Pseudoduganella albidiflava: one gene and its partners. The protein of the gene in region 1 interacts with the protein of each later gene in a pairwise test. Links are inferred from orthologs where the notes say so. Each region holds a gene or a part of one and is shown on either strand. Other genes may lie near its edges.

The links.
Region 2: the proteins of recO (region 1) and recR interact in binary tests that used the Escherichia coli proteins (3 or more experiments, as listed by UniProt). The link is inferred for Pseudoduganella albidiflava from one-to-one orthologs.
Region 3: the proteins of recO (region 1) and ssb interact in binary tests that used the Escherichia coli proteins (3 or more experiments, as listed by UniProt). The link is inferred for Pseudoduganella albidiflava from one-to-one orthologs.

The regions. Positions count from the first base shown.
Region 1 is NZ_CP036401.1:1,797,976-1,800,978, forward strand. The notes cover bases 157-3,003. They hold recO (DNA repair protein RecO), read left to right. Parts: upstream 157-1,092; coding sequence 1,093-1,914; downstream 1,915-3,003. Other genes in these bases: era (GTPase Era), read left to right, coding at 157-887; pdxJ (pyridoxine 5'-phosphate synthase), read left to right, coding at 1,999-2,757; acpS (holo-ACP synthase), read left to right, coding at 2,754-3,003. Outside these bases: more of era, read left to right, coding at 1-156. UniProt on the Escherichia coli protein: Involved in DNA repair and RecF pathway recombination.
Region 2 is NZ_CP036401.1:4,821,841-4,824,851, reverse strand. What follows is about bases 40-2,894. They hold recR (recombination mediator RecR), read left to right. Parts: upstream 40-1,099; coding sequence 1,100-1,690; downstream 1,691-2,894. Other genes in these bases: EYF70_RS19970 (putative bifunctional diguanylate cyclase/phosphodiesterase), read right to left, coding at 1,870-2,894; EYF70_RS19980 (YciI family protein), read left to right, coding at 759-1,058; EYF70_RS19985 (YbaB/EbfC family nucleoid-associated protein), read left to right, coding at 413-739; EYF70_RS19990 (DNA polymerase III subunit gamma/tau), read left to right, coding at 40-371. Outside these bases: more of EYF70_RS19990, read left to right, coding at 1-39; more of EYF70_RS19970, read right to left, coding at 2,895-3,011. UniProt on the Escherichia coli protein: May play a role in DNA repair. It seems to be involved in an RecBC-independent recombinational process of DNA repair. It may act with RecF and RecO.
Region 3 is NZ_CP036401.1:7,258,393-7,261,335, forward strand. What follows is about bases 62-2,848. They hold ssb (single-stranded DNA-binding protein), read left to right. Parts: upstream 62-1,098; coding sequence 1,099-1,599; downstream 1,600-2,848. Other genes in these bases: uvrA (excinuclease ABC subunit UvrA), read right to left, coding at 62-721; EYF70_RS30245 (hypothetical protein), read left to right, coding at 1,690-2,667; EYF70_RS30250 (hypothetical protein), read left to right, coding at 2,817-2,848. Also shown: more of uvrA, read right to left, coding at 1-61; more of EYF70_RS30250, read left to right, coding at 2,849-2,943. UniProt on the Escherichia coli protein: Plays an important role in DNA replication, recombination and repair. Binds to ssDNA and to an array of partner proteins to recruit them to their sites of action during DNA metabolism. Acts as a sliding platform that migrates on DNA via reptation.

The DNA of each region.
Region 1 (3,003 bases):
CGCCCGCGGATTTTCGCTGCGGCTACATTGCCATCGTCGGCCGCCCCAACGTGGGCAAGTCGACGCTGATGAACACCCTGATCGGCGCCAAGGTCAGCATCACCTCGCGCAAGGCGCAAACCACGCGCCACCGCATCACCGGTATCCAGACGCTGTCCGATGCGCAATTCATCTATGTCGATACGCCGGGCTTCCAGACCCGCCACTCGAACGCGCTGAACAAGACGCTGAACAAGACCGTCACCGGCACGCTCGATTCGTCGGACGTGATCCTGTTCCTGGTGGAAGCCGGCACCTTCGGCGAGGCCGACCAGCAAGTCATCGACCTGCTGCCGAAAGACGTGCCCGTGGTGCTGGTGATTAACAAGTCCGACCGCGTCAAGGACAAGGCCGTGCTGCTGCCGTTCGCGCAGCAGGTCGCGTCGAAATTCGACTTCGCCGCCGTGGTGCCGGTCTCGGCCAAGCTGCGCTTCCAGCTCGATGGCCTGCAAAACGAGATCAAGCGCCTGCTGCCGGAAAACCCGCCGATCTTCGGCGAAGACGACATCACCGACCGCAGCGAGAAATTCCTCGCCTCCGAGATCGTCCGCGAAAAGCTGTTCCGCTTCGTCGGCGACGAGCTGCCGTACACCAGCACCGTGCTGATCGAGAAGTTCGAACAGGAAGGCAACCTGCGGCGCATCTTCGCCGCCATCCTCGTCGAACGCGATGGCCACAAGTCGATGATCATCGGTAACAAGGGTGCCCGCCTGAAGGAAGTCTCGACCCAGGCTCGCCTGGACATGGAAAAGCTGTTCGGCGGCCCGGTGTACCTGGAGATCTGGGTCAAGGTGAAGTCCGGCTGGGCCGACAACGAGGCCGGCCTGCGCGCCTACGGCTACGAGTAATCCGGCCATGGCTAAGCGCCAGCCCACGGCCGGGCTCGTGTCCACACCGGGGTCGATCCCGGAAGCGGACACCAGCCCGTCACTTCCGGTCCCGGACACGGATGCCGCGCTGGCCGAAAACGCCGTCGATATCGCTACCAGCGAGCAAGACCCCGCCACCGTGCCGGGCAATGAAACGACCGCCAGCGCAAGCCCGAGCCCGGCCATGGAAGTGCGCGACAACGCCGTCGCCTATTTGCTTAAATCGGTCCCGGCGCCGGCCCCGGCCGCGGCGCCACCCCAGCAGGCCCGCAAGCGTACCGCGCCGCGCACCGTGGGCACCCGCGTCAGCGGACAGCCCGCCTTCGTCCTCCACAGCTATCCGTACAAGGAAACCAGCCTGATCGTCGAGCTGCTGACGCGCGATTTCGGCCGCGTGGCGCTGATCGCAAAAGGCGCCAAGCGGCCGCACTCGCAGCTGCGCGGCGTGCTGCAGACGTTCCAGCCGCTGTCCACCGGCTGGACCGGCAAGAACGAGCTGCGCACGCTGACCGATGCCGACTGGGTCGGCGGCCTGCTGCCGCTGGAAAAGACCGCGCTGCTGTGCGGCTTCTACCTCAACGAGCTGCTGGTCAAGCTGCTGGCGCGCGACGACGCGCACCCGGCGCTGTTCGACCACTACGTGTCGACGCTGAACCAGCTGGCCCACAACGAGCCGCCGCCGATCGTCTTGCGAAAGTTCGAAACGGCCTTACTTAAAGAGACCGGGGTGGCCGCGGACCTCACGCGCTGCGCGGACACGCGCGGCAAGGTGAAGGCGGCCGTGCAGTACGTGGTCGATCCCGAGCGCGGCCCGCGGCCCGCCCGCGACGACGACACGGCGCCCCGCGTGGCCGGCAAGACGCTGCTCGACATGCAGCGCGAGGAATACACCGATCCGGCCACGCAGGCGCAGAGCAAGCAGCTGATGCGCTTCCTGCTGGCGCACCAGCTGAACGGCGCGCCGCTGAACACGCGCCAGATCCTGATCGACCTGATGCAACTGTAGTGCCAAGCGCAACAGCAACCGCAATAGCGACCGCAATAGCAAACGTCATAGCAAACCTCATAGCAACCGTAAAAAGAAGAGACCATGAGCTTCCTGCACCCCTCCGGCACGATGATCGACCTGGGCGTCAATATCGACCACGTGGCCACGCTGCGCAACGCGCGCGGCACCCAATACCCCGACCCGGTGCGCGCCGCTCTGCTGGCCGAACAGGCCGGCGCCGACTGCATCACGCTGCACCTGCGCGAAGACCGCCGCCACATCAAGGATGAAGACGTGATCCGCATGGCGCCGCAACTGGTCACGCGGATGAACCTGGAAGCGGCGGTCACGCAGGAGATGATCGATTTCGCCTGCCGCATCAAGCCGGCGGACGTGTGCCTGGTGCCGGAAAAGCGCACCGAGATCACCACCGAGGGCGGGCTGGACGTGGTGCGCTTCCACAAGGAAGTGGCCGCCGCGGTGAAGCAGCTGCAGGGCGAGAACATCCGCGTCAGCCTGTTCATCGATGCCGACGAAGCGCAGATCCAGGCCGCGGCCGATGTCGGCGCGCCCGTCATCGAACTGCATACCGGCGCCTACGCCGATGCGCAGGGCGAGGAACAGCAGCGTGAACTGGAACGCGTGCGCAACGGCGTGCAATGGGGCGTGCGCCACGGCCTGAAGGTCAACGCCGGCCACGGCCTGCACTACACCAACGTGCAGGCCATCGCCGCCATCCCGCAGATCGAGGAACTGAACATCGGCCACGCGATCGTCGCCCATTCGGTGTTCGTCGGCTGGGAAAACGCCGTGCGCGAGATGAAGGCCATCATGGTCTCCACGCGCCTGGGAGCGCGATGATCCACGGGATCGGCACCGACATCTGCAAGGTTCCCCGCATCGGCGAAGCGCTGGCGCGCCAGGGTGAACGCTTCGCGCGCCGCGTGCTCGGTCCCGACGAACTGGCGGTGTTCCGCGCCCGCAGCGAACGCAACGCGGTGCGCGGCGTGCGCTACCTGGCCACCCGCTTCGCCGCCAAGGAAGCGTTCTCGAAAGCGCTCGGCCTGGGCCTGCGCCCGCCCATGACATGGCCCGCCGCGCAGCTGC
Region 2 (3,011 bases), 3.0 Mb from region 1 along the record:
CGGCGCACCTGCCGCTGCGGGGCGTGGCGCAGCAACTGGCCACGCAGGCCGAACTCATCCAATGCACGATCGACGGCAATGCCGTCGTATTCCGCCTGCGCTGCCCGATCGACACCTGGCGCACGCCGCCGAACGTGGAGAAGCTGACGGCGGCGCTGGCCGAGCGCTTCAACCGCCCCGCGCGGGTGGAAACGGAACTGGGCCCGGTGTGGTACACCACCGCCGCCGAGCAGCAGGCGCACCGCGAAGCATGCCAGCGCCAGGCCGAAGACATGGTGCACAACGACGCGTTCGTGCAGGCGATGGTGCGCGAGTTCGGCGCCTTCGTCGTGCCCGGCTCGATCGTGGCCCCCATCACACCGGCTCACTGAAGCCCGCCCACAATCACTTAACCGCTACGGAGAAACACATCATGATGAAGAACCAGCTCGCCGGCCTGATGAAGCAGGCCCAGGCAATGCAGGACAATATGAAGAAGGCGCAGGACTCGCTGGCTTCCATCGAGGTGGAAGGCCAGTCCGGTGCCGGCCTGGTGAAGGTCGTCATGACCTGCAAGAACGACGTCAAGCGCGTGTCGATCGACCCGTCGCTGCTGGCCGACGACAAGGACATGCTGGAAGACCTGGTCGCCGCCGCCTTCAACGACGCGGTCCGCAAGGCCGAAGCCACCGCCGCCGAGAAAATGAGCGGCCTGACCGCCGGCATGAACCTGCCGGCCGGCTTCAAGATGCCGTTCTGACGGCGGCACGGGGCGCGCCATGTTCATCATCACGCTGACCTACCTGAAGCCCAACGAGGAGATCGATGGTCTCCTCGCCGCCCACCGCGCCTTCCTGCGCGAGCAGTATGCCAACGGCATGTTCGTGCTGTCGGGCCGGATGGTGCCGCGCACCGGCGGCATCATCATCGCCGATGCCGACAGCCGCGCGGACGTGGAAGCGGTCATCGAACTGGACCCGTTCAAGCAGGCCGGCGCGGCCAGCTATGCGATCACGGAATTCGTGCCGACCATGGCGGCCGATGGCCTGGAAGCCTGGCTGCCCGATCACCAGGCGTGAACATGGCGATACCCCTGGCAACCCGGTTGGTGTCCTAGCACATGGCGAAATCGCTGGAATTCCTGACCGAGGCATTGCGCCGGCTGCCCGGCGTGGGGCCGAAGTCGGCGCAGCGCATGGCCTTCCACCTGCTGCAGCATGACCGCGAAGGTGCGGCCATGCTGTCGCGCGCGCTGTACCAGGCCGTGGAATCGGTCAACCATTGCGCGCTCTGCAATACTTTCACCGAGGCGGACGTCTGCGACATGTGCGCCGACGACACGCGCGACCGCCGCCTGCTGTGCGTCGTCGAAACGCCGGCCGACCAGGCGATGATCGAGCAGACGCTTACCTACAAGGGCCTGTACTTCGTGCTGATGGGCCGCCTGTCGCCGCTCGACGGCATCGGCCCGAAGGACATCCACCTGGAAAAGCTGCTGGCCCGCGCCGCCGATGGCATCGTCGGCGAAGTGGTGCTGGCCACCAATTTCACCAACGAAGGCGAAGCCACCGCGCACTACATCAGCGAGATGCTGAAGGCGCGCGGCCTTGCCGTGAGCCGCCTGGCCCGCGGCGTACCGGTCGGCGGCGAACTCGAATACGTGGATGCCGGCACCATCGCCCGGGCCATGCTGGACCGGCGCAGCACGTAAGGGAAGGCGTTGTTGACACCGATGCCGTTTGGATAAGCGTTACACAGCAACTTGAAAGTGCATGCAATCACCCCAACAGCGAAGGGCTGGGGTCAGACCCGCCGGGTCTGACCCCGGATTTTGCACTTGGGGTGGGCTTAACTTAGCGGCGTTACTGTCCGACACCAGCGCATCGTGTCTCAAGGGGCGAACGTCGCCCCCGCCAGCATCTCCCCGATCGCTTCCCCCGAAGCCGGCCTGCCCAGCAGGTAACCCTGCGCCATGTCGCAGCGGTATTCCTCCAGCAGCGCCAGCTGTTCGCGGGTCTCCACGCCCTCGGCCACCACGGCCAGCTTGAGCCCGTGCGCCATGGCGATGATGGCGCGCGTGATCGCGGCGTTTTCCGAATCTTCCGGCAGCCCGTTGATGAAGCTGCGGTCGATCTTCAGCGCGCGCACGTCGAAGCGCTTCAGGTAGTTCATCGACGAATAGCCGGTGCCGAAATCGTCGATCGACAGGTACACGCCGATCGTCCGCAACTGTTCCAGCGTGGCCAGCGTGGCCACCGCATCGTCCATCAGCGTGCCTTCGGTCAGCTCCAGCTCCAGCAGGCACGGGTCGAGGCCCGTATCGGTCAATACCGACAGCACCGTCTGCGCCAGGTTCTCGTCCTTGAACTGGCGCGCCGACAGGTTCACCGCCACCCGCACCGGGCGGCCGGCCTGTTCCTGCCATTCGCGCGCCTGGCTGCACGCGGTGCGCAGGACCCAGGCGCCGATCGGCACGATCAGGCCGGTCTCCTCAGCCAGCGGGATGAAATCGTTCGGCGCGATGATGCCATGCTCCGGGTGGCGCCACCGCACCAGCGCCTCGGCGCCCACCAGCCGCGCGCTGCGCACGTCGATCTGCGGCTGGTACTGCAGGTACAGCTCGTTGTTCTGCAGCGCGCGGCGCAGGCCGATCTCCAGCTTCACATGGCTCATCATCTGCGTCGTCAGCGCGGAGCTGTACAGCTTCGCGTTGTTCCGGCCGCAGTTCTTCGCGTGGTACATCGCCGTGTCGGCATACTTCAGCAGCGAGCTGGAATCGTCGCCGTCCTCCGGGTACAGCGAGATGCCGATGCTGGCGGTGACGAAGATCTCGTGCCCGTCCAGGTGGAACGGCCGGCGCATCGCATCCTTGACGCGGTGGGCCACGTTCAGCGCATCCTCCACGCGTTCCAGGTCGGGGATCAGGATGGTGAATTCGTCGCCGCCCAGCCGCGCCAGGTTGTTGCCGCGCCGTTCCGGCATGCCGCGCGACGCCACCTCGCCGAGCCCCTGGTGCGCCACCACGTCGCCGG
Region 3 (2,943 bases), 5.5 Mb from region 1 along the record:
AGGCGACCGCGCGGCCGTCGGCCAGGCGCAGCGCCGTCTCGAAACTTTCGGCCAGGCGCTGCTTGATTTCCGGAGTCACCTTCACGCGGTCGATGACCACGTCGATCGTGTGCTTTTCCGTTTTCTTCAGCTTCGGCAGGTCGTCCACTTCGTAGATCTTCGCATCGTGCGTGCCGCTCTGCACGCGGAAGCGCACGAAGCCCTGGGCCTGCATCTGCTCGAACAGGTCGACGTGCTCGCCCTTGCGGTTCGCCACCACCGGCGCCATGATCATCAGCTTGGTGCCTTCCGGCATGGCCAGCACGGCATCGACCATCTGCGACACCGATTGCGCCGACAGCGCATGGTCAGGGTGGTTGATGCAATACGGCGTGCCCACGCGGGCATACAGCAGGCGCAGGTAATCGTGGATTTCCGTCACGGTGCCGACGGTGGAGCGCGGATTGTGCGACGTGGCCTTCTGCTCGATCGAGATGGCCGGCGACAGCCCTTCGATCAGGTCGACGTCCGGCTTCTCCATCAACTGCAGGAACTGGCGCGCATAGGCCGACAGCGATTCGACATAGCGGCGCTGGCCCTCGGCGTACAACGTGTCGAACGCCAGCGACGACTTGCCGGAGCCGGACAGCCCGGTAATCACGATCAGCTTGTTGCGAGGCAGATCGAGGTTGATGTTCTTCAGGTTATGGGTACGCGCGCCGCGGATGCGGATTTCTTCCATGTATGTATGTGCCTTGAGTATGCGAGGAAAAACGACAGGGACGGCCAACCTGAACTGTCACCCGCTTGGCGTGTGCGGCGTCCGGAGACCAACCAAGCCACAATGCTGGCGTTCGATTCGATTTCAAGACCATTAGAACATTTTGATGCGGGTCAGGACGCGAACTAGCCGTGGCTGATGAATACTGTATATAATACCAGTATTCAAAATCCGCTGCGCACCTCACGCGGAAATTTCCCGAACTTGCATCCGAAGTTGCATCCGAACTTACCCGGAATTACCTGGAAATACCCCAAAATTCATCTGCCGTGTGGCCCGTGGTCCACAGGCGCTGTCTTATAATGATCGTTTGCTAAATATTCACGCAGGAGTACTACATGGCATCTGTCAATAAAGTCATCATCGTCGGCAACCTGGGCCGCGATCCGGAGATCCGCTACATGCCGAGCGGCGATGCCATCGCCAACATTGCCGTTGCCACATCCTTCAAGTCGAAGGATCGCAACACGGGCGAACAGAAGGAAATCACCGAGTGGCACCGCATCTCGTTCTTCGGGCGCCTGGCGGAAATCGTCGGCCAGTACTTGAAGAAGGGTTCGTCGGTCTACGTCGAGGGCCGCCTGCAGACCCGCAAGTACACGGACAAGGATGGCGTTGAAAAATACGCCACCGACATCATCGCGCAGGAAATGCAGATGCTGGGCGGCCGCCAGGGCATGGGCGGCGGCGACGCCATGGGTGGCGACGACATGGGCGGCTACGATGCGCCGCCAAGCCGTCCGGCCCCGCGCCCGCAGCAGGCTGCCGCTCCGGCCCCACGGCCGGCACCGAAGCCGGCACCGAACTTCTCGGACATGGATGACGATATTCCGTTCTGATGTACCGATAATTCTTTGCAGATCACAGCCCGCTGTTCGAAAGAACAGCGGGCTTTTCGTTATCGACATGGTTCTTTCAGTATTTCCTGAATGACGACAAACGCATCGCTTGCCTCGCACCTGGACTGGTTGCAGGATGCCGGGATCATCACCCTGGCTCAGAAAGATATGGCAGTGATCCATCCTGGTGCGTGCCGGTTGCCCGAGGGGCGCGATGTCTGCCTCGCGTGGCTGGTCTCGAGCGGTATCCTCGACGATCCCGGGTTGCTGCGATCTTCCCGTCATGCTGCGGGCACCGGTACCGCCAGGCAGCGGGCCCAGTTGCAGGCTGCGATTGCCGGAGCCCTGTTTCAGCTCGCCGAACGCGAGAACGTGAACAAGCCCGCGCTGGACGCCTTGCTGTCCGCGCGGCTGATTACCCGGCCGGAACGCCATCGCGCCCTTGCTGCCAGCGATCCCTGCAGGAAGGTTGCCTCGACACCAGGGCGTGTGCTGTTGTGGATGGATTCAGCCGGGGTTCTCGGCCCCGGACGGCTCGAAGAAATCCGTTCCGCCAAGGGGCCGCACCGCACCGCTTCCCGTGCCGGTATCCTGGCCGACCTGGATAACGCTATCAGCGACATGCGATGGAGCGCTCACGCAGGGCCGCACCTTCCCCAGGCGCCGCCAAATCCATGGCTGGGCTGGCTTGTGCCACCCGTACTCATGCTGCTCTTCATCGCTGCCGTCATGGGATTTTATGACCTGACGACGGCCGATCCGCTGCCCGAATGCTGGGATCCCATCGTGGTAGAGAAAGTCCAGGAGCGGCTGGCGAAGCGCGACATGTTTTGGCCTGGAAATGGCTGGGGCAAGCCGGACAAGCCCGCACCGGTCATACAGGAAATTATGGAAATCGGCCGTTCGGGCAAAGCACGCTCTCGTTCTCCCTGGAGACGTACATGCAAGGCCAGCATTATTGTCGGCAATACAAGCGGCAGGGATGGTAACGATCCAGGTTCTTTTTATTACTTCACCATCGAACGTACGGACTTTGCGTGGGACGGTTTCAAAATGGCTGATTTCTAGAAGCCATGCTGGCGCGAACGCCGGCCCGGCAACGGGGAGGGAAGCCGGCTGTGAAGGTGATCTGATTCGCAACGGATGATGCCAGCGATCCCATGTTGTCGCGCAGAGCTGTCATTGTAAAATAAGCAATCTCACTTCACGCAAGTCTTGTGACCGTTACTTCTTCCACGCACCCACTGGATATCCTGCACGCGGCCGGCATCATCACCGCCGAGCACCGCAGGCGAGCCCTGGCCGATCCTTCCTATGACGAATTCCGGGTGAATCGAGGCCTGA